Regions from separate parts of the Anaerostipes sp. CAG:276 genome, predicted to be linked through region 2. Evidence: predicted binding sites of a transcription regulator. Region 2 holds the regulator's gene; the other holds the start of a gene.
What was found. Region 2 encodes NrdR, which represses ribonucleotide reductase genes. Its sites were predicted from a motif close to CACAANATNTTGTG; they were not measured.
Positions count from the first base shown of each region.

Region 1: the regulator NrdR is predicted to act here: its motif matches at 16,860-16,873, upstream of nrdD (anaerobic ribonucleoside-triphosphate reductase).

Region 1 covers NZ_FR889195.1:99,810-121,856, reverse strand. Annotated here, with positions in the region: gene QVP35_RS10260 (IS1096 element passenger TnpR family protein) at 1-1,031, opposite strand, end outside; gene QVP35_RS10255 (phospho-sugar mutase) at 1,157-2,881, opposite strand; gene QVP35_RS10250 (phosphotransferase) at 2,936-3,910, opposite strand; gene QVP35_RS10245 (hypothetical protein) at 4,060-4,515, shown strand; gene QVP35_RS10240 (hypothetical protein) at 4,585-5,397, shown strand; gene rbr (rubrerythrin) at 5,456-5,995, opposite strand; gene QVP35_RS10230 (pyrimidine-nucleoside phosphorylase) at 6,152-7,456, shown strand; gene QVP35_RS10225 (protease complex subunit PrcB family protein) at 7,513-7,917, shown strand; gene ftsH (ATP-dependent zinc metalloprotease FtsH) at 7,987-9,978, shown strand; gene QVP35_RS10215 (Veg family protein) at 10,092-10,337, shown strand; gene QVP35_RS10210 (DUF3794 and LysM peptidoglycan-binding domain-containing protein) at 10,427-11,986, shown strand; gene ispE (4-(cytidine 5'-diphospho)-2-C-methyl-D-erythritol kinase) at 12,076-12,948, shown strand; gene QVP35_RS10200 (GntR family transcriptional regulator) at 12,965-13,645, shown strand; gene QVP35_RS10195 (spore germination protein) at 13,731-15,254, shown strand; gene QVP35_RS10190 (GerAB/ArcD/ProY family transporter) at 15,235-16,293, shown strand; gene QVP35_RS10185 (Ger(x)C family spore germination protein) at 16,274-16,807, shown strand; gene nrdD (anaerobic ribonucleoside-triphosphate reductase) at 17,015-19,135, shown strand; gene QVP35_RS10175 (hypothetical protein) at 19,150-19,542, shown strand; gene nrdG (anaerobic ribonucleoside-triphosphate reductase activating protein) at 19,554-20,045, shown strand; gene rpmG (50S ribosomal protein L33) at 20,142-20,306, shown strand; gene secE (preprotein translocase subunit SecE) at 20,334-20,531, shown strand; gene nusG (transcription termination/antitermination protein NusG) at 20,547-21,095, shown strand; gene rplK (50S ribosomal protein L11) at 21,173-21,598, shown strand; gene rplA (50S ribosomal protein L1) at 21,864-22,047, shown strand, end outside.
Region 2 covers NZ_FR889172.1:603-9,317, reverse strand. Annotated here, with positions in the region: gene QVP35_RS01140 (RnfABCDGE type electron transport complex subunit G) at 1-518, shown strand, start outside; gene rsxE (electron transport complex subunit RsxE) at 520-1,221, shown strand; gene rsxA (electron transport complex subunit RsxA) at 1,234-1,809, shown strand; gene QVP35_RS01125 (RnfABCDGE type electron transport complex subunit B) at 1,823-2,617, shown strand; gene QVP35_RS01120 (YlmC/YmxH family sporulation protein) at 2,735-2,980, shown strand; gene nrdR (transcriptional regulator NrdR) at 3,087-3,536, shown strand; gene QVP35_RS01110 (YifB family Mg chelatase-like AAA ATPase) at 3,612-5,129, shown strand; gene dprA (DNA-processing protein DprA) at 5,122-6,201, shown strand; gene topA (type I DNA topoisomerase) at 6,217-8,310, shown strand; gene codY (GTP-sensing pleiotropic transcriptional regulator CodY) at 8,313-8,715, shown strand, end outside.

The DNA.
Region 1 (22,047 bases), on a different contig from region 2:
AGCATAGAGTCTACAAACATTTTATTATGATATCCGAAACTGAAGGCATGAGGGCTTGGCAGAAAATAAAGGTTGATCAGGTCCCTGGGCGTGATCTGTACCTGCTCATACTCGTTGTACAGTTCTGCAATATGCTCAAGCGGCGCGGCTCCGAAAATACGGACACAGTAATAACAGTACTGAATCTGTTTCCATGTCAGCTCCCTGCGTTTCCTGAAATTCTCAGTATTCATGGCGGAGTAGGATGCAGATACATCCGGCGGAATATAAATTTCGTCATCCTCATCAACGGCACAGTAGCCTCCATCCAGAAAGGCATCAAAGATATCTTCGTCATCAATGGGGAAGTATCCATCCAGCGCAGCTTCAAATGCCCGGATCTCAAGATCCGTAAGGGTCAGAAAAAAGCTGCCCATAGCGTCAGGTTTTATGATATATTTAGAAAGATATGAGGCCAGATCAGGCTTTTCCATCTGTGAACAGTGGTCCAGCTGATGGATATGGGCAATCTCCAGAAGATCGTCTTTTGTATACTGAAGATAAACATCCCTGAGGGAATCGGAAGAAAAAGAGGGCGGGACGTCTTCTGTTTTTTTTCTGAGGATTTCTGAAGGCTCCATTGTTCCGTCCTCCAAGAAGCAGAGGTTTTCCTTCATAGAGAGATTGAGATCTTCCAAACGGGTATCTGCACGGAAATCACCTTTATATTTTATGATTTCCGGAAAACGGTTTTGGTAAGCGGGGATTAATTTTTCTGTCTCTATCCGAAACTCTGTCTTTCCCTTTAAAATATATGTGTAATCAATAAATTGTTTATCCTTCATGTAAGAATCGATCAGCAGAGAATTATCAAAGATTCTTTGATGGTGCACAGGGATTTCAAAACGAAACAGACACCGCCCGGATTTTTGGAATGCGGCCTGTATAATTTCGTGGAGACCGGAAAATGATATACAGTCAGGAATGAATATACGTCTCCACATCGGTGGCCTGCTGTTTTTTATGATGACTTTTATCTGATATCCGCCCATAATCAACCTCCTGTCTGTAATGCTTGTGCCGAAGTTTTATTACATTCATTTTATCACATAAACAGGGCAGAAAAAAGACGGAGCAGGAATCCTCCTGATCCGTCTTTTCTGTCATAGATTCATGATTATGAAAACTGTCCTACCCAGGTCTCGATCTTGGCACCGATAGCTTCTGCATCCTCCATGGAGGAACCTTTCACCCCATAGTAGAACTTGATCTTAGGCTCGGTTCCGGAAGGACGCACGCAAAGCCATGCGTTGTTTTCTAATTCGTAATAGAGTACATTAGAAGCTGGAAGTCCGGTTGGCACTGTCTCACCGGTGGTAAGATCCGTGATCGTGTCGTTCTGGTAATCGCGGGATTTTAATACCTTGAGCCCTCCGATTTCTTTCGGCGGGTTCTCTCTCAGAGACTTGAGCATGTTCTGGATCTTTTCAGCTCCGTCCAGTCCTGCGAATTCAAGGGCTTTCACTTTATCCAGATAATAGCCGTACTTCTCATACATGTCGGTCATTGCATCCCACAAGGTCTTGCCCTGAGTCATATAATATGCAGCAGCTTCACAGAGTGCCACGGTTGCGGATACCGCATCCTTATCCCTTGCATAAGTTCCGATCAGGCAGCCGTAGCTTTCTTCCAGACCGAACAGGTAAGTTCCTTTGCCTGTATTTTCAAAATTCAGCATCTGCTGTCCGATGAATTTGAATCCTGTGAGCACTTCGATCAGGTTTACGCCGTAGCCCTCAGCCACTGCGTCTACCAGATTGGTTGTGACAATCGATTTTACAACGGCTCCGTCATCCGGAAGTGATCCGTTCATGGCTTTCTTCTGGCTTAGGACATATTCACACAGAAGAGAACCGGACATGTTGCCGGTCAGAGCGATATAGTCTCCGGTCTTTGAATCTTTCACATAGACTCCGAGACGGTCGGCATCAGGATCTGTTGCCAATACAAGGTCGGCATCCTTTTCTCTGGCAAGCTTCAGGCCAAGTTCAAATGCCTCTTTGGATTCCGGATTTGGATAGCTTACGGTTGGAAAAGCCCCGTCGGGAAGTTCCTGCTCCGGCACTACATAGACATTCTGGAATCCTAAATCTTTTAATACGCGGCGGACAGGGAGATTTCCTGTTCCGTGCAGAGGAGTATAAACAATTTTTAATTTGGATGCCATCTGGTTAATCGCATCCTGATTATGTACTTGCTTTTCTACTTCGGCGATGTATGCATCGTCGACTTCTGAGCCGATTACCTCATATAATCCGGCACTGACTGCATCCTCCCTGGACATGGTCTTAACCTTGGAAATATCTGTGACGGCGTTGACCTTGGCGGTTACCCCTTTGTCGTGAGGCGGCGTAAACTGCGCACCGTCCTCCCAGTATACTTTATAGCCGTTATATTCCGGAGGATTGTGGCTGGCAGTAATGTTAATTCCAGCAATGCAGTTATAGTAGCGGACTGCAAAGGACAATTCCGGGGTCGGACGGAGTGATTCAAAAATATATGCTTTGATGCCGTTTGCTGCCAGGCACAGCGCTGCTTCGTCAGCAAATTCCGGAGACATATGCCGGGAATCAAAAGCAATGGCAACGCGCTTTTTGTCCGTGCCCTGTTCCAGAATGTAGTCTGCGAGTCCCTGAGTCGCCTTGCGGACTACATAGATATTCATACGGTTGATGCCGGCACCGATGATCCCGCGAAGGCCTGCTGTTCCAAAAGCCAGGTCAGAGTAAAACCGCTCTTTGATCTCATTGTCATCATCCTGAATGTTCTTAAGTTCCTCTTTTGTAGCTTCATCAAAATATGGATTGTTAAGCCATTCCTGATATGTTTCCTGATAGTTCATAGTAGTGCTCCTCCTTTACGTTTTTCCTTATGTTTTATTATAACTTATCTGGGCCTAAAAAACATTATAAAAGTTGTGATATTGTAAAAGAAATTTCTCTCTTTTTTCTTTTAAATCAACAATATCCTGAAGCTTATTGAGATATCTTGGAGATACCCAGTGTTTTTTATGATTCATGTACTGATTTGAGATTTTCCAAAGCTTTTCCGGGTATAAAAAAAGCACATACAAAAAAGAATAATCATTCATTGTGAGGCGCTGAACCTTACTGTAGCCTTTCAGCATAGTCTCACAGATACTGAACTGATACTCATTTTTTTCCAGAGCCTTTCGGATAAAATAATACAGATCGGTCAGAGGATAGCCATAATAAAAATGTTCAAAGTGAAGTGTAGCAGTCCCATGGGGTCCCATCAATACATTGTGATGGTTGTAGGAACCGTGGCACCATCCTTCCCTTAACCCTGTAAGTTCTTCCATTTTTGCGCTGGAATCCTCAAGCTGTTTCCAAAATGGCTGAATTTCCTGCAAAAAAAGATACTCGAAGTCTCCTTTGTTTTTTCTGCTCCCGATATATTTCCAAATACTTTTGAGCTCCCGTCTCCGCTGATGATAGCTTTTTGTCAGGGAGAAATGAGGCGTTCCGTAGTCCGCACGGTAGGGAATTCTGCCTGACGCGCGGTGGAAAGAGGCAAGATTCCTGCAGGCGGAAGACAGATCGGAAGGAGAGTGGATATTGCATTCTGTACCATTGAAAGTCCTTCTCATAACAAAAGGCTCATAGTATTTATCATAAGAAATAAATTCATGTTCTTTGTTTTCGATATATTGGTCAATTTTTGTAAATCCCTGGTCAATCAATTCTTCTTTCCACTGATGCTCGACAGCCAGACGTTCTTCGGACAGTTTCGTAGCAGACAGGGCAAATAACCCCTGATCAGTGCCGCAGATGATCTCGCCGCGGCCTCTTTTTAAATAATCAACATGCAGATCATATTGATCTAAAAGTATTTTGTATTTGTCGTTCACAATATGCCCTCCTCAAAGTTCTACCTCTAATTGTATGTGTCCGGGGTGCCGGATATGATATCGTCTTGTAATTCGGAAAAAAATGAAGTATACTGGTACTAATCTAAATGTTACAAATGTTACAGAAGTACAATTGGAGGAACGAAATCATGAGAAAGAAATATTTACTTATAACATGTATGCTGATGATCGGGGCTGTCGGCCTGATGGCATGCGGAAAGAAGAGTCCGAGTTCCGAGGTTTCCACAGAAGCCACAACGGCTGAATCAGAGGAGACGACGGCCAGCGAGGAAGTTTCTACGGTGGCTACCGAGGAGACGGAAGCGACAACGGAAGCGGGCAAAACTACCACAGAAGCGACGATCGCAGACAAAAAGGATGAGAAGAAGAAACCGGTAAGTGCAACTGGAGTGTACAATGGTTTCGGCGACAGTAATTCAGTGGAAGTAAAGATGTCCAACGGGGAATACAAGACGTTCATCATTGAGGATGAAAAGGTTATGGATGCCTTAAATGACATGGAACCGGGCACAAAGATCTCCTTTACTTACGGAGCATTGGAAGGCCAGGCAAACATGCAGATTTTATCCGTGAAGAAAAAATAAGCGTAAAAAGCACATAGGAATTTATGGTTCCTGTGTGCTTTTTCTTACAATGAGGGGAAGGGCATAGGTATGAAAAAATCAGGAAAAATATTTCGGAGACTGACCGTTCTTTTATTTACAGGATTGCTCAGTATTACATTTTCAGCTCCGAGGGAGGCTTCGGCAGCATCTGCAAAGTATGCAGCTTATTCAGAAAACAATATTTATAAAGTGGGAAAACACCGCTATAAGGCATCAGTCAAAAATCAGGGAAGCCGTCCGAAAGCCATGCTGTATCGGAAGAAAAAAGGAAAATGGAAGAAACTGCTGACGCATCAGAATACTTATGGCATAACGGTAAAGGCCGAATATGGAAAATGGCTGTATTATTCTGTTTACCCCTATGATTCCGATCAGCATCTGTATCGTTTTAATCTGAAGACGAAGAAAAAGTATCTTGTGCGACGGAACGTGCGTCACATGCTGATTTCAGGAAACAGGCTTTATACAAATGGATTTGCCACCGATGCGAGAAGTGTTCCGATCTATGTGAGCAGGACAAACGGCAAAAAGGCAAAGTGCATCACGAAAAAAGCCAACCAGGCGAGGATGAAAATCTATGGAAAACGGCTTTATTATCTGGAATGTACTTACAACCGGCAGTACACAAAGAGTACGGACCGCCTTGTGAGCAGGAAGCTTAACGGAAAAGGCAGAAAGGTTCATTCAAAAAAGATCAAAAGCCCGTCTTCGGTGCTGTCTTTCAGCAGCCGGTCACTTGTCTATGCAAAACCGGTCTCCGGGACAATGAGATATTACAGAATCAATCTTAAAACAAAGAAGCAAAAAAGAATCTATCCCTCAGCACGCAGGGTAGATCAGTGGATACGGAACTTTTATTAAAAAAACCGCGGCAGGACTTTAAAGTCTGCCGCGGCTTTTTGCTGCCGTCTCTGTTTTCTTAATAGTCTTCTGAATGAATCTGGAAGAATTTTTTCGGATGTGCACAGACCGGACATACTTCAGGCGCCTCGGTTCCGTAATGTACATGTCCGCAGTTTGTACAGATCCATGCCTGTTCAGTATCTCTCTTGTAAACAATCCCTTTGTCGATATTTTCTGTCAGCTGCTGATAGCGTTCGTCATGGCGTTTTTCGATGTCTGCAACCATCTCAAACAGTGCTGCGATTTCATCGAAACCTTCCTCTTTTGCTTCTTTGGCAAACGTTGGATACATATCTGTCCATTCAAAATTTTCTCCCGCAGCAGCATCTTTTAAGTTCACTTCTGTTGAAGGCATTCCGTCATGTAATAGTTTAAACCAGATTTTTGCATGTTCTTTTTCATTTAATGCGGTTTCAGCAAAGATGTTGCCGAACTGCACATAGCCGTCTTTTTTTGCCTGGCTTGCATAAAAATCGTATTTTGTACGTGCCTGTGACTCCCCTGCATATGCAGCCATCAAGTTCTGTTCTGTCTTCGTTCCTTTTAAATTTGGCATTCCACATAACCTCCTGATTCTATAATAGTAATTATTATTGTTTTATTATCTCAGATATAAGTACATAAGTCAATACATACTCTGTTATTATTATGGTACAATAAGGATAAAATATTCAATTAATGGACGCATTGTATGCTTAAAGGAGGCGGCCCTATGAGAATGTATGATCTGATCTTGAAGAAGAGAGATGGGTATTCCCTTTCAAAAGAAGAAATCAGGTGGATGATAGACCACTATTTACATGGAAATATTCCGGATTATCAGATGTCGGCAATGATGATGGCAGTGTATTTCAGGGGAATGGACACACAGGAAACCTTTGAACTCACGATGGCCATGGCAGAGAGCGGCGACCGGCTGGATCTGTCCGGAGTTCCGGGTATAAAAGCAGATAAGCACAGCACCGGAGGAGTGGGGGATAAGACCTCTCTTGCGCTGGGACCGCTGGCGGCATCCTGTGGTGTTCCTGTGGCAAAAATGTCGGGAAGAGGACTGGGGCATACAGGAGGCACCATTGATAAACTGGAAAGCATTCCGGGATTTCAGACTGCGCTTACAGAAGAGAGGTTTATGGAACAGGTAGCATCCGTGGGCATAGCGATCATGGGACAGACAAAAGACCTGGCACCGGCAGATAAGCTTTTATATGCACTTCGTGACGTGACGGCTACCGTAGATCAGATCTCGCTGATCGCCAGCAGCATTATGAGCAAAAAGCTTGCAGCCGGAGCAGATGCTATACTTCTGGATGTGAAGTGCGGCAGCGGTGCTTTTATGAAAAACTTTGAGGATGCAAGGAAGCTTTCGGAGGCTATGATCCGGATCGGGAAAACTGCCGGAAAAAATATGGCAGCGGTCATATCGGATATGGATCAGCCTCTGGGGAGAGCAGTCGGCAACGCGCTGGAAGTAAAAGAGGCCATTGATACACTCAAGGGAGAAGGCCCCGAAGATTTTACGGAGCTTGTGCTGACACTTGGCTCCCGGATGCTCTGTATGGCAGAGAGAGCAGAAACGCCGCAGGAGGCACAAAAAATATTAAAACAGAAGATCACGGACGGGAGCGCGCTGCATAAATTCACAGAATTTGTCATGGCACAGGGTGGAGATCCGTCCTGGATCGAACATCCGGAAAATTTCTGCAGGGCAGATTATATAGAAGAAATCCCTTCTGTAAAAACTGGATTTGTCACTGCCTTTAATACCCAGGAGATCGGGGTCTGTTCTCTCCTGCTGGGCGGAGGAAGAGAGACGAAAGAAAGCGCGGTCGACCCGTTTGTGGGACTGGTACTCCGGAAGAAAAAAGGAGAGTCAGTAAGAAAAGGAGAAGGGCTGGCAGTCATATACGCCAATGATAAAGAAAAGCTGGCAAAAGCAAAAGAGCATTTTTTGAAAAACGTAACAATTGAGTCTGAGAGGAAGATGCCGGAGCCGCTGATCAAAGAGATACTTTCTTAAAAGAATTCATGAGAAGCTTTCTTTTTTCATATGTTAATAAAAAAACGGAGCGCTCTATGAAAAGATATATCTATATCATGTTATTCATGATGACTTTAGGCTGCTTTTGTGCCGGATGTTTAAGACAGGAGAAGCATGGCGCAAAAGAGAATGTAGACTATGCAGTCTGCAAAAAAGAAAATCTGCCGAAAGAATTAGCGGCAAGAATTAATGAACAGAAGGATAAAGTTTTTCATTTTACGTATTCTATGAAAGAGACAATGTACTATGTGATCGGATATGGGAAACAGACCGGAAGCGGATATAAGATCCGGGTGAAAAAAATGACTATGGATGAAGGCCATGTCTATATTGACACGAATCTGATCGGAGTTCCGAAGCGGCAGCAGGAAAAAGGATATTCGTATCCATATATCGTGATCAAGAGCCAGAATTATGAAAAAGACGTAGTATTTTTGTGATATGTCACAAAAACTTTAGAATTGTTTTATTGATTTTCAAGCAGTGAAACCATATAATGGAGTCTATAAATGCTTGAGAAGATCGAAGGAGGAAAAGCGTTCGTGGATAATAGACAGAAGAAACCGGATAAAAATAACAAGAATTCGATTCAGATGATTATATCGATTTTGATTACATCCATTTTAGTGGCTGTCTTGTTTAACTTTGTAGTAGGCAAATGGAAAAACGGTACAGAGACCGAGATTTCCTACGGCAAGTTTGTCAAGATGATCGAGAAAAAAGAAATTAAAAAGGTTGTGTTTGAAAGTGATGTGATCACGGTCATCCCGAAAGAATCAGAGAACCCGCTGTATAAGACTACATACAAAGTAGTCCAGCTTCCCGTACCTGATTATCAGCTGGTCAACCGGCTGGAGAAGGCAGGGATCGAAAATTACCAGGCAAAGGCAAAGGACGGATCTGAGGTCCTGATGAGTGTTCTTGTGAGCATTCTGCCTGCCATCATTATCTTTGGACTGCTGATGTTTATGATGCGCGGAAAGAGCGGCATGATGGGCGTAGGAAAATCTAACGCCAAGGTCTATGTGGAGAAAAAGACAGGTGTCACTTTTGCCGACGTTGCGGGACAGCAGGAGGCCAAGGAGTCGCTGACCGAGATGGTGGATTTCCTGCATCACCCTGACAAGTATTTAAAAATCGGTGCGAAACTGCCCAAGGGAGCACTGCTTGTGGGGCCTCCGGGTACCGGTAAAACCCTGCTTGCCAAAGCAGTGGCGGGAGAAGCAAATGTTCCGTTTTTCTCCCTGTCCGGTTCTGATTTCGTAGAGATGTTCGTCGGTGTCGGTGCGTCCAGAGTCCGTGACCTGTTCAAGCAGGCACAGTCTATGGCTCCGTGTATTATATTTATAGACGAGATCGATGCCATCGGAAAAAGTCGTGACACCGGCATCCAGGGCGGAGGAAACGATGAGCGGGAACAGACATTAAACCAGCTTTTATCAGAGATGGACGGATTTGATACTTCCAAAGGACTTGTCATTCTGGCTGCTACCAACCGCCCGGAAGTGCTGGATAAAGCGCTTCTGCGCCCGGGACGCTTTGACCGGCGCGTCATCGTAGAGCGTCCGGATCTGAAAGGAAGAATCGAGACATTAAAAGTCCATTCCAAAGATGTCAAGATGGATGAGAGCGTAGACTTTGAAGAGATCGCCCTGGCTACATCAGGGGCAGTGGGGTCGGATCTGGCCAATATGATCAACGAAGCGGCGCTGGCCGCCGTCAAGGCAGGAAGGGAGTATGTGTCTCAGTCAGACCTCTTTGAGGCTGTAGAAGTAGTCATCGCCGGAAAGGAAAAGAAAGACCGTATCCTCGGCAAAGAAGAAAAACAGATTGTTGCATACCACGAGGTGGGACATGCGCTTGTCATGGCGCTTCAGAAGGAGTCTGAGCCGGTGCAGAAGATTACCATCGTTCCAAGGACCATGGGAGCGCTCGGATATACGATGCAGAGACCGGAGGAAGAGAAGTACCTGAATAAAAAAGACGAGATGCTGGCAGACCTGGTATCTTTCTTTGGAGGCCGTGCGGCCGAAGAGATCAAGTTCCATACGGTGACAACCGGCGCGTCCAACGATATTGAACGGGCCACGGCCATCGCAAGAGCCATGGTGACACAGTACGGTATGTCAGAAGAGTTCGGCCTGATCGGTCTGGAATCCATTACCAACCGTTACCTGGACGGACGTCCTGTTATGAACTGTGCGGAATCCACCGCCGCAAAGGTAGACCAGGTGGTTATGGAAATCTTAAAAGATGCATATAAAAAGGCACTTGACCTGATCAGGGCCAATATGGACATCCTGGATGAGGCGGCACAGTTCCTGATCGAGAAAGAGACGATCACGGGAAAAGAGTTTATGGAAATTTTTAATGCCAAGAAAGAATCTTCTGAACAGGAAGAGGAAGATTTCAGCGAAGATGCTAAAAGCTCAGCGGCAGATGATGAGATGGTACAGGAACAGCCGTCAGAAGATATGGAAAATAATCCACAGGATATGTAACATTCTGGTTATCCCATGTATAGATTTGACAGGATTCGGTTATAATGATACAATAAAGTTTACAGTATACAGAAGGTGTCACGAGTTCTGTATAGATAGAATGGGGTGAAAGAATGACACAGATGGATATTCAATGCATTCGTAAGTCAATTCAGGAGCGCATTGGCAGCAAAATCAAGATCAGCTCAAATAAAGGTAGACACAAGTTTGTAACTTCACAGGGAGTCATTACGGAGACATATCCGAACATTTTTCTGGTAGAGATTGAAGACGACAGCAGTACCAAAAGTAAAACGGTCAGTTTCAGTTATCAGGATGTGATCACGAAAGATGTCAGGATGATGCTGCTGGAAGGCTGACACTGTACCGGATACAATTTTAATCTTGAAGGAATAGATTCCTTCCTGTCTGAATATATTTGTATATACAAGACAGGGAGGAATTTTTTATGGATTTTAACAAAAAGAATTTTTATGGAATCGTCGCAAAAGAACGAAAGCAGGTACAAATAACAATCGACCAGGACTGTAATGTGCCTGATACGAAGCCGGATGTGGAGAAGATGATTCAGACTAAAGGGCTGGTGATCATGCAGGAGACAGAGATGATGGTGGACCGTATCCGGATCAAAGGAGAATTCCATTTTTCAGGTCTGTACGGGACAATTGATGCCAGGACCTATTTAGAGTCTCTGGATTTTGTTCTCCCTTTTGAGGAGTATATACATATGGACGGCGCTGTGCCGACAGATTATGTGAAAGTTTCTTATGTCATTGATGACATCAACACAGTGCTGATCAATTCCAGGAAACTGAGTATAAGGATTCTTCTGACTCTGACCCTCCATGTCAACGAGGAGATTAAAGAGGAAGGCATTATCGATGTTCTGGGCGACGGAATATCTTCCCTGAAAAAGGAAGTCCAGGTGACAGACCTGATCGTCAATAAAAAGGATATTGCCAGAATGAAAGAGGAACTGGTGCTGCCGGCCAATAAATCCAACATCTATGAGATACTCTGGAGCCAGGTGGAGCTTGAGAATGTACAGGGAAAATTAAAAGACCACAGCATCGACATACAGGGTGATATGCATGTGTTTATCTTATATCTCGGAGAGGATGAACAGCTTCCGGTCCAGTATGCAAGATGGGAGATCCCGCTGCATACAGAGCTGGAGTGTTATGAATGTGCACCGGGAATGATCGGCAAGATCCACATTTCCCTTGGAAACCATCAGCTGGAGATTCGTCCGGACGTGGACGGAGAAGAGAGAGTGGTATCGGTTGACGCAACTCTAGAGTGTGATATTAAAGTCTACGAAGATCAGGTGCTGTCTTATGTGGGAGACTGCTATACAATGAAAAAAACACTGGTGCCGGAATACAAAGACTTTGCATTTGAATCTCTGATTGGAAAAAATCAGGCTACGATGAAGATGGCGAAGCGTTTTTCCATCGAGCAGGAGCCGGGAAAACTTTTGCAGGTGCTTTCTGTGAAAGGAAGCTGCAATATAGACGATGTGGAAGTCAAAGAGCAGGGGCTCCAGGTGGAGGGTGTCCTGATGGCAGATGTTCTGTTTTTGTCCAGTGAGGACCAGAACCCGGTGATGAGCAGTTCCTACATGGAACCGTTCTCTTACTTTATTGAGGCTAAGGGTCTGATGAAAGAGGACGATTATCAGCTGGATGTTATGCTGGATCATATCAGCGCCACACCGACGGAAGGGGATGAGATCGAGATTAAAGCAAATGTGATATTTGACTTCATCTCTTTCCACAAAAAAGCAGAAAAGATCATGACAAATGTTGCTGAGCAGCCTTTGGATTATGAAGAACTGCAGAAGATCCCGGGAATCGTCGGATATATCGTGAAGGACGGAGATACTCTGTGGTCCATAGCAAAACGTTATTTTACTACCGTTGACGATATCCGCGATCAAAATGAGGGTATTGAGGAAGTAAAGCCGGGTGATAAACTGTTAATTGTCAAAGAAATTGGATGGAATTGATAAATAGGATTGCATTTTTATAGGAACAATACTATAATGTTCTGTATACAATACTAAGTTTCAGCGGTAGGAGACAGTGAGGAGTACAGATGAAAAAGGTAGTTCTGAAAGCTTATGGAAAAGTAAATTTAGGGCTGGATGTAGTAAGGCGGAGAGATGACGGGTATCATGAAGTAAGGATGATCATGCAGACGGTGGGTCTTTTTGACCGGCTGGAGCTTAAAAAGACTTCCGGTGATTCCGTTACACTTTCCGCCAATCTTAGATTTCTTCCGGTCAATGAACAGAATCTTGTCTGTCAGGCCATTGCAGCCGTAAAGAAAAAGTATTCAATCAAAAGCGGCGTGGAAGCGTATCTGGAAAAGCGTATCCCTATCGCCGCAGGCATGGCGGGCGGAAGCTCTGACTGTGCCGCAGCACTGAGAGGAATGAACCGGCTGTTTGAACTTGGACTTAAGAAAGAGGAACTGTGTGAGATCGGAGCCGGGCTGGGAGCGGATGTGCCTTATTGTGTCATAGGAGGAACCGCACTGGCAGAAGGGATTGGAGAAAAGCTTACAAAGCTGCCTCCTGTGCCGGACTGCCATATACTGATCGCCAAGCCTGGGGTCAGTGTGTCCACGAAAACTGTGTATGAGAATCTGGACGTGCCGGGCCTTTTATCACACCCGGATATTACAGGAATGATATCTGCCATTGAAAATCAGGATTTGAAGGGGATCACGGGGAGGATGGAAAATGTTCTGGAGACAGTCACCATACCAAGATACCCTGTGATCCATGAGATCAAAGAGTTCCTGCTGAAACAGGGCGCCGAGAGTGCACTCATGAGCGGGAGCGGACCGACGGTATTTGGAATATTTGCTTCAGAGGAAAAGGCGCAGAGAGCCCTTTCCAATCTAAGATCTTTTGAAGATGTGAAGCAGGCCTATGTGGTAGCGCCGGTCAATAGAGAATCATAATTGGAGGGAACGAAAGATGAGCAGTGATAAATTAAAAGTGAACGTCAATGAATATCTGCCGCTGAGGGATGTGGTGTTTAATACACTCAGACAGGCAATCATTACCGGAGAGTTTGTACCCGGAGAGCGTTTGATGGAGATTGCCCTGGCAAACCGTCTCGGAGTCAGCCGTACCCCGGTCAGGGAAGCCATAAGGAAGCTGGAGCTTGAGGGTCTGGTCGTCATGATTCCGAGAAAGGGCGCGGAAGTAGCCCGCATCACGGAAAAAGATTTAAGAGATGTCCTGGAAGTGAGAAGCTCTCTCGAAGAACTGGCGGCAGGACTTGCCACGGAGCGCCTGGATGATGGTTCCAGAGAGAAGATTCAGGAAGCCCTGGACAATTTCCGTGAGGCGATCCAGACGGATGATAATCCTAAGATCGCAGACTGTGATGTGGAATTTCATGATGCCGTCTTTGAGGCGACTCAAAATAAGCGGCTGATCCAGATCATCAATAATCTGAGAGAACAGATTTACCGCTACCGTCTGGAATATGTCAAGGATACGGCATATCATGCGGTTCTTCTCAAAGAACACGAGGAACTGGTGGAAGCCATGTTCGCAGGCAACAAAGAGAGAGCGAAAGAGATCATGAAACGTCATATCGACAATCAGGAAGAGACGGTAATCAAAAAGATCCAGGAAGAAGAAAAATAGGTCCGTGGACTTTCAGACAGAACTCTGTGCGTGCGCATAGAGTTCTTTTTTTTGCTCATACTACTTTCAAAGGTGGTGTGAAAAAATGGATCGATTTCATGATAAAAATCACAAAATGAAAGGTAAAATATCAAAGGATCTGGAGCAGAATATTGCATATCTCGAAGCGGTATTTTCAGACTGCAATGATATTGTAAAAAAGAAGTTTTACGTTGGGAAGAAAAAAAACACAGGAATGTATGTGATCTACACGGACGGTCTTGCCAAAGCTGACATGATCCAGGAAAATGTATTGGAACCTCTCCTCACAGACCCTCTTCACCCTCTGAAAGAGTCTGTGACCTCCTGGGTCATTGAGAGTGCAGACCGGAAGATGGTCACGACCATGGATGAAGTTGTCACGGCCGTTTTATCAGGAGATACGGTACTGTTTTTTGACGGGCTTGATCAGGGAATTTTTATATCCAGCAAGTTTTTCCCTACCAGAGGAGTGCAGGAAGCTGACAGGGAAGTAGCCATGATCGGTCCGAAGGACAGTTTTAATGAAAGCCTCAGGACCAACACGGCTCTGATCCGAAGGCGGGTCAGGGATACGAGAATGAAGGTTGTCCAGCTCAGGATCGGAACAAGGAGCAAAACAGATGTAGCGCTTATGTATATTGAAGATCTGGCCAAAGATGAGGTAGTAAAAGAAATAAAAAAACAGTTGGATGAACTGAATATTGACGGAATTTTTGACAGCGGAATGCTGGAACAGCTCATGGAGCAGGACAGCAAATCTCCGTTTCCCCAGTATCAGCTGACTCAGAGACCGGACAAAGCGGCAAGCGGACTCATGGAGGGAAGAATTGTGCTCGTGGTGGATAATTCTCCGGAGGTCATTGTGCTGCCGGTGACACTGAACATTTTCTTTCAGGCCAGTGATGATTACTATAACCGGTGGGAAGTTGCCACATTTGCCAGAATCCTTCGATACATTTCTTCTTTTATTGCCATTGGGCTGCCGGGATTTTATATTGCCATTGCAAATTATCATCCCGAGATTCTTCCCACACCATTTATGCTGTCCATTGTGTCAGCCAGGGAGGGAGTGCCTTTCCCTGTGGTTGTGGAAGTACTGCTTTTGGAACTTGCGTTTGAACTTTTAAGGGAAGCGGGTATCCGCCTGCCTGGACAGCTGGGCGGCACCATAGGAATTGTAGGAGGTCTGATCGTAGGACAGGCGGCGGTTGACGCTAATATTGTCAGCACAATCGTGGTAATTGTTGTAGCCTTTACAGCCATCGCGTCGTTTTCTATACCAAATGAGAGCTTTTCAGGGGTGTTCCGGCTATTGAGATTTTCTATTATGCTTGTCTGTGCGATATGGGGGCTTTATGGATTCTTTCTCGGATTCCTTGCGATTGCGATCCATTTAATGAAGCTTCAGAGCTATGGGATCCCGTATCTGTTTCCGACCGTATCAGCCACGGTGGAAGAGACGGACCCCTGGGAGGACTATATGGTGCGGATGCCTATCAGGCGTATGATCTTCAGGCCATGGTTTACGAAGGACGGGGCGAAAAAACGTCAGGGAAGGAGGAAACATCATGTGGACGGCGAATCTTGAAATTTCTAAAAAGCAGGGAAGCAGGATCTTTCTTCTGGAAACCTTCTGCGGAGTGGGCATGTTCCTTCCCCAGGCAGCTGCCCTGAAATCTGGTGAAACAGGGCTTTATACGGTACTCCTTGGAGCCATTGCCGCAGTCTGCTATCCATGGCTTGTACAAAAAGCAGAAGGCAGTCTGACTATGGAAGAAGTATTAAAAAAACACCGGGTGATTTCCTTTCTCTATTATGTGAGATTTTTTATAAACGCTGCATTTTTTTATGCATACATGCTGCTCTTGGCCAGAGTGTTCCTGCTTCCGTATATGAATATTTACTGGATCGGGCTGCCGGTTATTTTTCTGGCTTTCCGGATGAACGGAGAGGGGCTGGACGACAGGGCAAGAGTCATGGAAGGGCTGTTCTGGTTTATTCTGATCCCATTTATTTTTATCCTTCTTCTCAGCATGACGGAGTTTTCTGTGAAACCCTTTCTGATCCGGCAGTTTGAACCGAAGAACCTGGCGGTGGGCGGATTGTATGTGCTCGCACTGTTTCATCCTATGGAACTGGTGTGGTTTTATCAGGGGCATATGAAGGAAAAGGGAATGAATAAAAAGACACTGCTCGGAATCATAATTTTATCGGCGGGAGTGTTTGCCGCCACGGCGGGAAGCCTGGGGCTTCAGATGATCAGGAGGGACCCGTTTCCGGTGATCTCCATGGCACAGAATGTAGCAATGCCAGGGGGGATCATGGCAAGGCTGGACATTTTTCTGATCGCATTCTGGATTGTTGGAGTTTTTTGTGTGCTGAGCGGATACCTGTTCTATGGAAACTGGAGTTTTGAAAACACATTTGCGGGAAAAAAGAAATGGGGCAGATGGATTTCCTACGGCGGACTGTTTTTAATCACCGGATTTCTGATCCCCATGGTCCGTCTTTGGGAAAATTATATTTCTGTGTTCCTTTTTGCTAATCTATTGCTGGGAATTTTAATTCCGGCAGTTTTGTTTTGGCTGGAACGGAGAGGAGGCACTCATGAAAAAGATCATCATTAGCCTTTTGATGGCCGCAGTCACTGCAGCGGCACTTACGGGCTGCAAAGAAGCCGGGGACATCGAGGACAGCAGTTATGTTTTGGCAATGGGCATTGAAAAGACAGAGAACGGGTATCTGATCGATTATTCCTGTGCAGATTTTTCCAAGGCTCAGGACAATCAGGGAACGAAAGTGCCGTCCAAGTCTGTGGTTTACTCAGGCAGGTCTTTTAATGAGACAAATCAAAGTTTTGAGCAAACTCAGCCGAAAAAATTAAACTTCGGGCATTTAAAGGTGATCGTATTTACCAACGGACAGATTGATGATACTATGATAGAGGAGCTTTTAGATCATTCAGAAATCGCAAAATCCGTGCTGATTCTTAAAAGTAAAAAACAGTTAAAAGAGCTTTTTTCGATCGAGAAAGATCTGCCTGTCTCATTTGGTGAATACATGGTCAAAGGCATTGAAAGTTCCCCAAAAGTGAAAAAGCCCAAGGATCTGAGCCTTGGCAGGATTTACGGCAGAAAGTGACAGAAATCAGTCTTGACTTGGATCGGATGAGATGGTAAGATGGATACATTCACACAAGATATAGTAGAATAATAGATCATATTAAACAATATATAGTAATTTGATTAAGAAAATAGCGAAGAGTCCCCTGCCTGCGGTGTCTCCTGCTTTCAGCGGGATATGCCGCAGGCAGGACGATGCTCTGGGAACAGTCAGGGAGGAGAGAGTATGATACGGGTAGTAAAGAAAGATGGAACAAAAGAAGATTTTAATATTCAGAAGGTGGTGACGGCAGTAAATAAATCCGCCTACCGTGCCCTTGTGAAATTTACGGAAGATGAGCTTGATGAGATCTGCCGGTTTGTCAATGGGAGAGTGGACGAGCTTAATAAGTCAGAAGTACATATTACGGAGATGCACAATGTAGTGGAAGGGGCTCTGGAGAGGGTAAATCCCGGCGTGGCCAAAAGCTACCGGGACTACCGGAACTATAAACAGGATTTTGTGGAAATGCTGGATGATGTGTATAAGAAAAGCCAGTCCATCATGTACATAGGAGACAAAGAGAACAGCAATACAGACAGTGCCCTTGTGTCTACAAAGCGGAGCCTGATCTTTAATGAGCTGAACAAGTCTCTGTATCAGAAGTTCTTTTTAACGACCGAAGAGATCCAGGCCTGCCGGGACGGTTATATTTATATCCATGATATGTCGGCCAGAAGAGATACGATGAACTGCTGTCTGTTCGATGTGGAGGCCGTGTTAAAAGGCGGATTTGAGATGGGGAATCTCTGGTACAATGAACCAAAGACGCTGGATGTAGCCTTTGACGTCATAGGAGATATCGTACTGAGCGCTGCGAGCCAGCAGTACGGCGGGTTTACGGTGCCAAATATTGAACTGATTCTGGAACCTTATGCGGAGAAGTCTTATGAAAAAGGCATTGAAAAGTATGAAGCCCTCGGCCTTTCCAGAGAGCGGGCGGAAGCTGAGTCATTGAAAGATGTCCAGAAAGAGTTCTGTCAGGGATTCCAGGGGCTTGAATATAAGTTTAACAGTGTTTCTTCCAGCCGCGGAGACTATCCTTTTATCACAGTGACCGCGGGAACCGGCACAGGCCGGTTTGCAAAGATGGCAGCGATCACGATGCTGGATGTCAGGAGGAGAGGACAGGGAAAAGAAGGACATAAGAAACCGGTGCTGTTTCCAAAGATCGTATTTCTTTATGATGAAAATCTTCATGGACCGGGCGGAGAACTGGAGGATGTGTTTGAAGCTGGAATCCGCTGTTCCAGCAAGACGATGTATCCTGACTGGCTGAGCCTCACAGGGGATGGATATGTCCCTGACATGTATAAAAGATATGGAAAGATCGTAAGCCCGATGGGCTGCCGTGCCTTTTTATCCCCCTGGTATGAAAAGGGAGGGGCAGAGCCTCTGGACGAGCAGGACGAGCCGGTCTTTGTGGGCCGCTTTAACATCGGGGCGGTAAGTCTGCATCTGCCGATGATCTATGCAAAGGCAAAACAGGAAAGCCGTGACTTCTATGAAGTGCTGGACTATTACCTGAATCTGATCAGAGAGCTTCACAGAAGGACCTACGATTATTTGGGTGAGATGAAAGCATCCACAAATCCTTTGGCATACTGTGAGGGAGGTTTTCTGGGAGGGCATTTGGGCCTTCACGACAAGATCAAGCCTTTGCTTGCGTCTGCCACAGCTTCTTTCGGCATCACGGCGCTCAATGAACTTCAGCAGCTGCACAACAAAAAGTCCATTGCCCAGGACGGCGCATTTGCATTGGAGGTCCTTGAATATATTAACAGCCAGGTAACGAAGTTTAAGAAAGAAGACGGACATTTGTATGCGATTTATGGAACACCGGCAGAAAACCTCTGCGGACTTCAGGTGAAACAGTTCAGAAAGAAGTACGGTGTGATCGAGAATGTCTCTGACCGGGAATATGTGAGCAATTCTTTCCACTGCCATGTTTCTGAAGACCTGACACCGATCGAGAAACAGAACTTAGAAGGACGTTTCTGGGAAAAATGCAACGGCGGAAAGATCCAGTATGTGAAGTATCCGATCAGCTACAATAAAGACGCTATACGGACACTGGTAAGGCGTGCCATGGACCTTGGCTACTATGAAGGGGTGAATTTATCCCTGTCATACTGTGACGACTGCGGGCATGAGGAGCTGGAGATGGACGTGTGTCCGGTCTGCGGAAGCAGCAATCTGACGAAGATCGACCGAATGAACGGCTATCTGTCTTATTCCAGAGTCAAGGGAGACACGAGACTCAATGACGCAAAGATGGCGGAGATTGCCGACCGCAAGTCGATGTAGAAAGGATTGATATTATGGTTTATATTGGTGCAGTACTTTGTATTGTTGGTTTGGGAATTTTAATTCAGCCTGTAGTAAAACAATTTTTGAAGATACGCCGGTATTCTGCGAAAGTGCATGCAGTTTGCACCGGACAGAAACCATATATCAATTATCTGAACTTAAAAATGAAAAATCCTGTTTTTACTTATACATATAAAGGCGTTGAGTACAGTTCGGTTCTCAGGCTGTATAAATACAGGGAAAAAGAAGAATATGCAGAAGGCCGGGAGACCGAAGTACTCCTGGACCCTTCAGATCCAAAGGAGATTTTTATACCGCAGCCATTTGTGTCTTTACTTGGGACAGAGCGTCTTCTGCCGTTTCTTGTCTTTGCAGCGGCGGGACTGTGGATGATATTAGCGTAGAGGTGGGAAGTATGAGGTATCACAACATTACAAAGGACGATATGCTGAATGGGGACGGATTAAGAGTTGTCTTATGGCTGTCAGGATGTACCCATCAGTGCAGAAACTGCCACAATCCGGTTACCTGGGATATCCATGGCGGACTGGAGTTTGACAGGGAAGCAAAAGAAGAACTGTTTAAGGAGCTCGGCAAAAATTATATCAGTGGTCTGACGTTAAGCGGAGGAGACCCTCTGCACCCTGAGAACCGGGAGCCGGTGGGACAGCTGGTAAAAGAGGTCAGAGAAAAGTTTCCGGAAAAGACCATATGGATGTATACCGGTTTTCTGTGGGATGAAGTCTGTACTCTGGATGCCGTAAAAAATACCGATGTTCTGGTAGACGGTCGTTTTGAGGAGGATTTAAAGGACACCGCTCTCAAATGGAGAGGCAGTTCCAACCAGCAGGTGATCGATGTGAAAAGGTCGCTGGATCAGATGAAAAAAGTACTGTACATAAGATAAAACAAGGCTTGACGGCCTGCCTCTTCCGTGATACAATGTGTAAGCTAGACTTTAGCGTTGGAAGAGGTCTTTTTTTTATGCCTTATTTTAAAAACAATGGAGGTGGAAGTTGTGCGCACAAAAATCACATTAGAATGTACAGAATGTAAGCAGCGTAATTACGATATGATGAAGGATAAGAAAACACATCCGGAACGTATGGAAACAAAAAAATACTGCAAGTTCTGTAAAAGACACACATTACACAAAGAAACTAAGTAATGCACGTTTATTTAAGGAAGTGAGAACATGAAGAATACCAGCAAATCAAGCAAAACCAGCTGGTTCAAAGAATTGAAATCAGAATTCGGAAGAATCATCTGGCCTTCTAAAGAACGCATTGCCAAAGAAACGGGCGTTGTGGTCGTGTGTGCTATTATCATTGGTATTATTATTGCTGTTCTGGATTTGGGACTTCAATATGGAATCAAGATGTTAGTAGGGTAAAGGTAAGGAGAGCATATGACAGAAACAAATTGGTATGTAGTTCATACCTATTCCGGATATGAGAATAAAGTAAAAGCAAATATCGAAAAGACGATCGAGAACCGCAAGCTTCAAGATCAGATTTTAGAAGTCCGGGTACCGCTTCAGGATGTAACGGAACTGAAGAATGGTGTAAAAAAACAGGTTTCCAAGAAGATGTTCCCAGGATACGTGCTGATCCACATGGTGATGAACGACGACACATGGTATGTTGTCAGAAACACCAGAGGTGTGACAGGATTCGTAGGCCCTGGTTCCAAACCGGTCCCATTGACACCGGCTGAGATGAAGCCATTGGGAATCAGCGTGGGCGGTACAAATGAAGAAACGCCTAAGAAGGAAAAAATTGATATTGATGTTGAAGTAGGTGATATCATTGTTGTTACTTCCGGTGCTTGGGAAGGTACGACAAGTGCAGTTACCGTAGTAAATGAGCACAAACAGACAGTGACCATCGAGGTGGAGATGTTTGGACGTGCCACATCAGTAGAAATTGATTTCTTAGATATCAAAAAAGCAGAGTAAATGACAAAACCTCTGCACGTAACAAGGTGGGAGGGATATCTCCCGTAATTACCACAATCATCAGGAGGTTAACGATTATGGCAAAGAAAGTAGAAGGATATATTAAACTTCAGATTCCGGCAGGAAAGGCAACACCAGCACCGCCGGTAGGACCTGCACTTGGTCAGCACGGTGTAAATATCGTACAGTTTACAAAGGAATTTAATGCAAAGACTGCAGATCAGGGAGACCTGCTCATTCCTGTTGTAATCACAGTATACCAGGACAGAAGTTTCAGCTTTGTGACAAAGACTCCTCCGGCAGCAGTTTTATTAAAGAAAGCCTGCAAGATCCAGTCAGGATCCGGAGAGCCGAACAGAAAGAAAGTCGCAACAGTATCCAAAGCAGATTTACAGCAGATTGCTGAGACAAAGATGAAAGACTTAAACGCTGCATCAATCGAAGCTGCAATGAGCATGATTGCAGGAACAGCAAGAAGCATGGGAATCGAAGTGGAGGAATAGAGCACTTAGCGAGTGGGAGTGGAACGAGCACGAGGTTAGTGCGAATTCCGTTCGAAGGAACTTAATGAGCGGGAGCCGACAGGCGAACTGCGAATTTAGTGAATCGAACTTCCTTAGCTCGATTTGAATTTAGTGTGAAAGCCGTTACCGAGACTCAGTGAAGGCGAGTCGAAGACGAAGCCTGAACGCTTAGTCGAGTGTAACTTCCTTAAATTTAGAAAGTGGGAGGGTTGCTCCCGATATGACCACAGGAGGTATTTTTAGAATGAAAAAAGGTAAAAGATATGCAGAGGCTGCCAAATTAGTTGACAGAACGAAACTGTACGATGTACAGGAAGCAGTATCTGTAGTAAAAAAAGCAGCGAATGCTAAATTTGATGAGACGATCGAAGCACATCTCCGTCTCGGAGTAGACGGCCGTCAGGCAGATCAGCAGATCCGTGGAGCAG
Region 2 (8,715 bases):
ATCCGATTGCAAAGCAGGAAGAAAAGACAAAACAGGAAGCATACAAGGCTGTGTTCAAAGACGCAGACCGTTTTGAGGCAGTGAAACTTGATAAAAAAGAGATAAACAAAGCTTTAAAGGCAAAGAATCTGGGCCAGAATACGGTCAGTGAGATTGCCAAAGCAGTAGATAAGGACGGAAAAGGTCTTGGATATGTATTCTCCGTGACAAACCCTGACGGATACGGCGGAGATATCACTCTCTCTGTCGGCGTCAAAAATGACGGTACGGTCAACGGATATGAGACTCTGACGATCAATGAGACCGCGGGCCTTGGTATGAAGGCAAAAGAAGAGGAGTTCAAGAGCAACTTTAACAATAAAAAAGCAAAGCAGTTTGAAGTCGTAAAAGACGGTTCCGGCAAGAGCGACGACGCAAAGGTCGATGCCATCAGCGGCGCTACGATCACCAGCCGTGCGGTGACAAGCGGAGTCAACAGCTGTGTTGCTTTAATGGATACATTGAAAGGAGGTAATTGAGATGAAAAGTAATCCGATAGAACGTTTGATCAACGGTATTGTCAAAGAAAATCCTACTTTCGTCTTAATGCTCGGTATGTGTCCTACCCTCGCGGTAACCACATCCGCCATCAACGGGGCAGGAATGGGACTTTCCACTACGGCCGTTTTAATGTTTTCCAATCTGATCATTGGACTCATGAGAAATATTATACCTGACAGAGTCCGTATTCCGGGCTATATTGTCATTATTGCATCTCTCGTAACGGTAGTGCAGTTCCTTTTGCAGGGATATGTGCCGTCACTGAATGCAAGCCTTGGAATCTACATTCCTTTGATCGTAGTAAACTGTATTATCCTGGGACGCGCAGAATCCTTTGCATCTAAGAACGGGGCAGTGCTCTCTTTCTTCGACGGTGTCGGAATGGGCCTTGGATTTACTGTTGCACTGACTGTGATCGGAGCCTTCCGTGAACTCCTCGGTGCAGGTACGATCTTTGGCGCAAAGATCATGCCGGCTGCTTATGAGCCGATTACGATCTTTATCCTGGCTCCCGGAGCATTCTTTGTCCTGGCCTGCCTTGTTGCAGTTCAGAATAAGGTAAGAAACAAGAAACCGAAAAAAGCAGGAGAGTCTCAGGCTTCCGGATGCGGCGACTGTGCAAGCTGCGGAAACGGTGCCTGCGGAAGCCGGTTTTTTGATAACAGTGTGGACGACAAATAGGGGGGATGAACAATGTCAAATTTATTATTAGTCGCAATCGGTGCGGCATTAGTTAATAACGTAGTATTGAGCCAGTTCTTAGGCCTTTGTCCTTTCCTTGGTGTATCCAAGAAGGTAGAGACCGCCGGCGGAATGGGCGCTGCGGTTATTTTCGTCATCACGATCGCCTCAGCGGTTACCTATTTCGTTTATGCTGGCATACTCGTGCCGTTTCATCTGGAATATCTTCAGACGATAGCATTTATTCTTGTCATTGCGGCATTGGTGCAGTTCGTGGAAATGTTTTTAAAGAAATCTATGCCGGCTCTCTATGAGTCTTTAGGCGTATATCTTCCGCTGATCACTACCAACTGTGCGGTGCTCGGTGTTGCATTGAATAACGTTCAGTATGATTACAACTTTATTACCAGTGTAGTCAACGGATTTGGAGTGGCTGTCGGATTTACCATCGCCATCGTGATCTTGGCCGGTATCCGCGAGAAACTAGAATACAACAACATCCCGGAATCTTTCAAAGGAATGCCGATCACTCTTGTCACGGCAGGTCTGATGGCTATCGCTTTCTTTGGATTCTCAGGAATCATATAGGGAGGTAGCATAAATGGATATTACAGCAATTATTCTCGCGGCCGTCGTGGTCGGAGGAATTGGTTTGGTCATTGCTATTCTTTTAGGAATCGCTTCTGAGAAGTTTAAGGTTCCGGTCAATGAAAAAGAAGTAGCAGTCCGAGCAGAACTTCCCGGCAATAACTGCGGAGGATGCGGATACGCCGGATGTGACGGGCTTGCAAAAGCGATCGCAAACGGAGAAGCTGCGGTCAATGCCTGTCCGGTAGGCGGGCCTTCAGCGGCAGAAAAAATCGGTGCCATCATGGGTGTGGAAGCCGGTGATTTCGTAAAACAGGTGGCATTCGTAAAGTGTGCAGGAACCTGTGAGAAAGCATCAAATAAATACGAATATACAGGACAGATGAGCTGTGTGGAAGCGATGAATGTGCCCGGAGAAGGGCCGAAGGCCTGCTCTTTCGGATGTATGGGATTCGGAAGCTGCGCTCAGGTCTGCCCTGAGAATGCAATTTCCATCGTCAACGGGATTGCCTATGTTGACAAAGAAGCGTGCATCGGCTGCGGAAAATGTACCGATATCTGCCCGAAGGGACTCATTGAACTGGTTCCTTATGACAAGAAACATTTAGTACAGTGTAATTCTAAAGACAAGGGAAAAGACGTCATGTCTGTGTGCAAAGCCGGATGCATCGGCTGCGGACTTTGTGCGAAGGAATGTAAGCTTGGAGCGATTACGGTAGAAAATAATATTGCTCATATTGATTATGAGAAATGTGTCAACTGCGGACTCTGTGCCAAAAAGTGTCCGAAAAAAATCATTACGGTATAATAAAGTGAATGATAGAAAGATCATTAGGCTGTATCTGACTGGAGGATACAGCCTTTTTGTCACACTTTATTTCCTGGTGCATACACTATTATAACTATTTTTCTGGGGTGGCGTTTCATGAAGTTTTTAGAGTTAAGGGAAAAGGATGTGATCAACTGCCGGACCGGAGATAAACTGGGATGTGTCATCGATCTGGAGTTTGACCCGGCGTCAGGTCAGATTTTATGCCTGATCGTTCCAAAAGCGACAAAGATCCTGTGCTTTACAAAAGGTGAGTTTTATTATATTCCATATAAGAAGATCATTCGAATCGGCTGTGACACTGTATTGGTGGATATTAATGAAAAAGAATGTTTGAAGTGATCTGGAAAAAATGATATACTTCCTTTAACGAATGGAAAATCTTGAGGCAGACATGATCTGCCTCTCAAAAGAGTACAAAGAAAAGCATAGCCCGGGAGGTAGAAAAATGAGGTGCCCTTATTGCGGAAGTGAAAATTCCAGAGTCATTGATTCCAGACATTCGGAAGACAATAACTCCATAAGGAGAAGAAGACAGTGTGACGACTGCAGCAAGCGTTTCACGACCTATGAAAAGATCGAGACAGAACCGCTGTCTGTGATCAAAAAGGACAAGACCAGACAGATGTATGACCGCTCCAAGATCAAGGCGGGTATCGTACAGTCCTGCCACAAACTGCCTATATCCATGGGACAGATCGATCAGATCGTAGATGAGATCGAGACAAAGATCTATAATCTCGGACAGCGCGAGGTGGAGAGTTCCCTGATCGGAGAGATCGTCATGGACAAGCTGAAGGAACTGAATGAGGTGGCATATGTAAGATTTGCCGCTATATACAGAGAGTTCAAAGATGTGAACACCTTTATGAGTGAACTAAAAAAATTGCTGAAATAGTTGTAAAAATTTAGAAAATATGATAAGATACAGTATATTGTTAGCTGAGAGGCTTCCGGGAAAGAAGGAGGCTTTATGTTTTGTTCGATGCTAAGCGGCATTGTCTCAGGCGCCGCAGGCTGTATCATTCAGGTCGAAGCGGAATTAAGAAGCGGTCTCCCATACTTTACTATGGTAGGCCGCCTTTCTAATGAAGCAAAAGAATCCAGGCACAGGGTGGAATCCGCGCTGCGGGCTCTGGGCTGTCCGCTCCCTCCGATGAAAGTTACCGTTAATCTATCTCCTGCCGATATCAGAAAGACAGGAACTGCATTTGATCTTCCCATCGCAGCGGCCGTTATGGCCGGTCTCAACTATATTCCATTTACTAAAGAACCGCCTATCTGCCTCCTGGGAGAGCTGGGACTGGACGGCAGTGTCCATGGGATCAGACAGTGCCTGCCCATCATCATGGAAGGAAAAAAGCAGGGCATCCGGCGGTTTATGGTTCCCTATGATGATATGGAATCTCTTGTATATATGAAAGATGTGGAATTGGTTCCGGTAAAACATCTCTCCGATGCTGTGGACTATTTCAGAAACGGGTGTGTGCTTCCATACCATTTTCAGAAAAAAAGGATAATTCTAAACAGCCAGTGTCTTGATTTTTCGGAAATAAAAGGGCAGCCTCTCTTAAAAAGAGCTCTGGAGATCGCCGTGACCGGGAGACATCACATTCTTCTGATCGGAGCTCCGGGATGCGGCAAAACTATGGCCCTGGAACGGATTCCTTCTATTATGAATAGTTTATCTGAGGACGAATACCTGGAGGTGCAGGCTCTCTATCAGGCGGCAGGAATCCACAGGGATGCAGGGGATTTTTGCCCGCCTTTCCGAAAACCCCATTCTTCCATATCCAGAGGAGCGCTGATCGGTGGGGGAGCGGTTCCAAAAGTCGGAGAGATCACACTTGCCCACAAAGGTGTGCTGTTTTTGGATGAACTGGCACAGTTTGACGCCAAATGCATTGAAGCACTGAGACAGCCACTGGAAGATAAGCAGATTATTTTAAACAGGCTTGGGAGAGACTATACCATGCCTGCGGACTTTTTACTTGCAGCGGCCATGAACCCGTGTCCATGCGGCAACAGCTTCACTCCGGAGGCATGCCGGTGCAGCGCGGGTCAAAAGCGGTCCTATTATCACAGACTTTCCGGTCCCGTACTGGACCGTTTTGACCTGATCCTTACAGTTGGACAGGAGGCAAAGAAAATGGACGCTGAGACGGAAACTTCGGCTGTTATCCGCAGCAGGGTCTTAGAGCATATCAGGGAGGAACAGAGAGAACTCTCGGATACTCCGTATTCTTATTTTAGTCAGATACAGGGAGAGGATATAGAAAAAATTTGTCCTCTGAATAAAGAAAGCCAAAAAATTTTGAAAGAAGAACAAAAGAAACATCATATTTCAATGCGGGGTATTCATAAGATTGTGAGGACAGCAAAAACGATTGCCGGAATGGAGCAGCAAAGCGGGATAGGAGAGGGACATCTTATAGAGGCACTGTCTCTGCGCAATATGGAGTTTTTATCGGAGGCTGTGGGGTATGAATGAAAAGCTTTCGTGGTTTTGGTTTACGTCGCTTCTTGAGATAAACCGGAAGACGCAGGGTAAGATTCTTTCTGCCGTTCTTCACCCGGAAGAACTCAGGAAACTTAATGAAGAGACTGCAAAATCATTTCTTAATAAAAGACAGTACCGGCTTTTTCTTGAGACAAGAGATGAATCTTATATCTGTAAGAAGTACGAGGAGTTAAAAAAGCAGAAAACAGACTATATTATATGGAAAGAACCCGATTATCCGCAGCGGCTTAAACAGATTTATGACTATCCGTTCGGGATTTTTAGAAAAGGCAGGCCGAGAGAATCAAGGCTGGTCATCGCAATGGTAGGGGCCAGATCCTGTACTTTATATGGAAGAGAGATGGCAGGATATTTTGCGAAGGAGCTGTCCGGGAGAGGTGTTCTGATCGTCAGCGGCATGGCCAGGGGAATCGACGGAGCTTCTCACAGGGGAGCCCTGGATGCAGGCGCGCCGACGGCAGGTGTTTTGGGATGCGGGATTGACCGGATCTATCCGAAAGTTCATCAAAAACTCTTCGCCGATGTGGAGAAACAGGGGGTGATCTATTCTGAGTATGGTCCCGGTGTAGAGCCGTTTTCTTTTCTCTTTCCGCAGAGGAACAGGATCATCAGCGGACTTTCCGACGGAATCTTTGTAGTAGAGGCCAGAGAGAAAAGCGGATCTCTGATCACAGCGGACTGCGGATTGGAACAAAATAAAGAAATTTTTGCACTTCCGGGCAATGTGACGAGTGATGTATCAAGGGGCTGCCACCGCCTGATCCAGCAAGGCGCCAAGCTGGTTTCCGGTCCCGAAGATATCTTAAATGAATTTCCAAAATTCAGAGTATTTTCACATAATGTCTGTCAATTTGATAAAAATTCACTTGCTAGAGGTGAAAAAATGGTGTATGATGTTTTGAGTTTGGAACCCAAATGCCTGGAACAGATAGCTTCGGAGGCAAGACTGCCGGTCACAGAGACTGTGACATCCTTATACTATTTAAAGAGGCAGGGGTTGGCAGAGGAAATACTGAAAAATTATTACATAATAAAAATATAATTAAGAGGTGCAAAAATGCCAAAATACTTAGTAATTGTAGAATCACCAGCGAAAGCAAAGACGATCAATAAATTTTTAGGGAAAAATTATACAGTCATTGCATCCAACGGTCATGTGAGGGATCTCCCCAAGAGTACGATGGGAATCGACCTGGAACATAATTTTGAACCAAAATATATTACGATCCGGGGCAAGGGAGAAGTATTGGCGGCACTGAGAAAAGAAGTGAAGAAGGCCGATAAAGTTTATCTCGCGACTGACCCTGACCGGGAGGGGGAAGCAATTTCATGGCATCTTTATTATGCGCTGAAACTGGAGAACAAAAAATGCAGCCGTATCACATTCAATGAGATCACCAAGAATGCAGTCAAGGAATCCTTAAAGCATGCGAGAGAGATTGACATGGACCTGGTGGATGCCCAGCAGGCGAGGCGTGTCCTGGACCGGATTGTGGGGTATAAGATCAGTCCTCTTTTATGGGCAAAGATCAAGAGGGGATTGAGCGCAGGACGGGTACAGTCTGTGGCTCTTCGCCTGATCTGTGACCGGGAAGAAGAGATCAGCGCTTTCATACCGGAAGAATACTGGTCACTGGATGCTTTCCTGAATGTGAAAGGGAGCAAAAAGCCTCTGGAGGCCAAGTTTGCCGGTGACAAAGACGGGAAAATCGAGATTAAGAATGAAGAACAGCTGAACAAGATCCTTGCGGAATTGGAAGGAGCCGAGTTTCATGTTGACAGCGTAAAGACAGGGGAGCGTATCAAGAAAGCACCGCTTCCGTTTACGACCAGCACGATGCAGCAGGATGCATCCAGCAAACTGAATTTTCCGACAGCAAAGACCATGAGGATTGCCCAGCAGCTGTATGAAGGTGTGGACATTAAAGGGAAAGGCACCGTGGGATTGATTACTTATCTTCGTACAGACTCCACAAGGATTTCGGAAGAGGCAGATAAAAATGCCAGAGAGTTTATCTCCGAAACTTATGGAAGTGATTTTGTCGGAAACGGACAAGTTTCAAAAAAGGACGGCAAAAATGTACAGGATGCCCATGAAGCGATTCGTCCAACTTACATCGAAAATACTCCGGCGAGCCTGAAAGAACAGCTTTCCAGAGACCAGTTCAGGCTTTATCAGCTGATCTGGAACCGGTTTATGGCGAGCCGCATGAGTGCAGCCAAGTATGAGACCACATCCGTAAAGATCGATGCCAACGGATACCGTTTCAATGCCTCCGCATCCAAGATCGTTTTTGACGGATTTTTGACTGTGTACAACATCGACAATGAGAAATCAAAAGGAAATGTCATACTGAAAAGTATTGATACTTCCACGGAACTGAAGTTAAAAGAGTTTGACCATAAACAACATTTTACACAGCCGCCGGCCCACTACACGGAAGCAACCCTTGTCCGCACCCTGGAAGAACAGGGTATCGGACGGCCGAGTACGTATGCTCCTACCATATCGACGATCATTGCCAGAAGGTATGTGGTTAAGGAAAAGAAGAATCTGTATATGACGGAGCTTGGAGAAGCGGTCAATACCATGATGAAAAAGGCATTCCCGTCTATTGTGGATGTGCATTTTACCGCCACGATGGAGGCACTTTTAGATATGGTGGAGGAAGGCAAGGTCCACTGGAAATCAGTGGTGGAAAACTTCTATCCGGATCTGAAAGAAGCCGTGGAGGCCGCAGAAAAAGAGCTGGAGCAGGTGACCATCGAGGATGAAGTGACCGATGTAGTCTGTGACCAGTGCGGACGCAACATGGTTGTGAAATACGGGCCGTATGGGAAATTCCTGGCCTGTCCGGGATTCCCTGACTGCCGAAACACAAAGCCTCATTTTGAAAAGATTGGAGTTCCATGTCCGCTGTGCGGAAAGGAAGTCGTCCTGAAAAAAACCAAGAAGGGCCGGAAATACTACGGATGTGAGGATAACCCGGAATGCGAATTTATGTCATGGCAGAAGCCTTCTACCGTCAAGTGTGAGCGCTGCGGAAAGTATATGGTGGAAAAAGGAAAGAAACTGGTTTGTTCAGACGAACACTGCGGATATGTATGTGATCTGCCGAAAGAGGAAGAAGTTACGAAAAATAAGGAGTAGCTATGAGTGTACAATTATTAGATAAAACCAGGAAGATAAATAAATTACTGCATAACAACAATTCACAAAAAGTCGTTTTCAATGACATCTGTCAGGTTCTGATGGAGGTTATGGATTCCAATGTGATCGTTATCAGCAAAAAGGGAAAGATCTTAGGAATTCAAAATTCAGAGAATATAGATCCCATCGAAGAGATGATCAGCGGTAAAATCGGGGATTATATTGACACGGACTTAAATGAGCGTCTGCTGACAATCTTGTCCACGAAGGAGAATGTAAATCTCCAGACACTCGGTTTTGAGAGTGACATCCACCGCTACCGCGGTATTATCTCTCCGATCGATATTGCGGGAGAGAGATTTGGCACACTGTTTATGTACCGGATGGAAGATGACTATACGATCG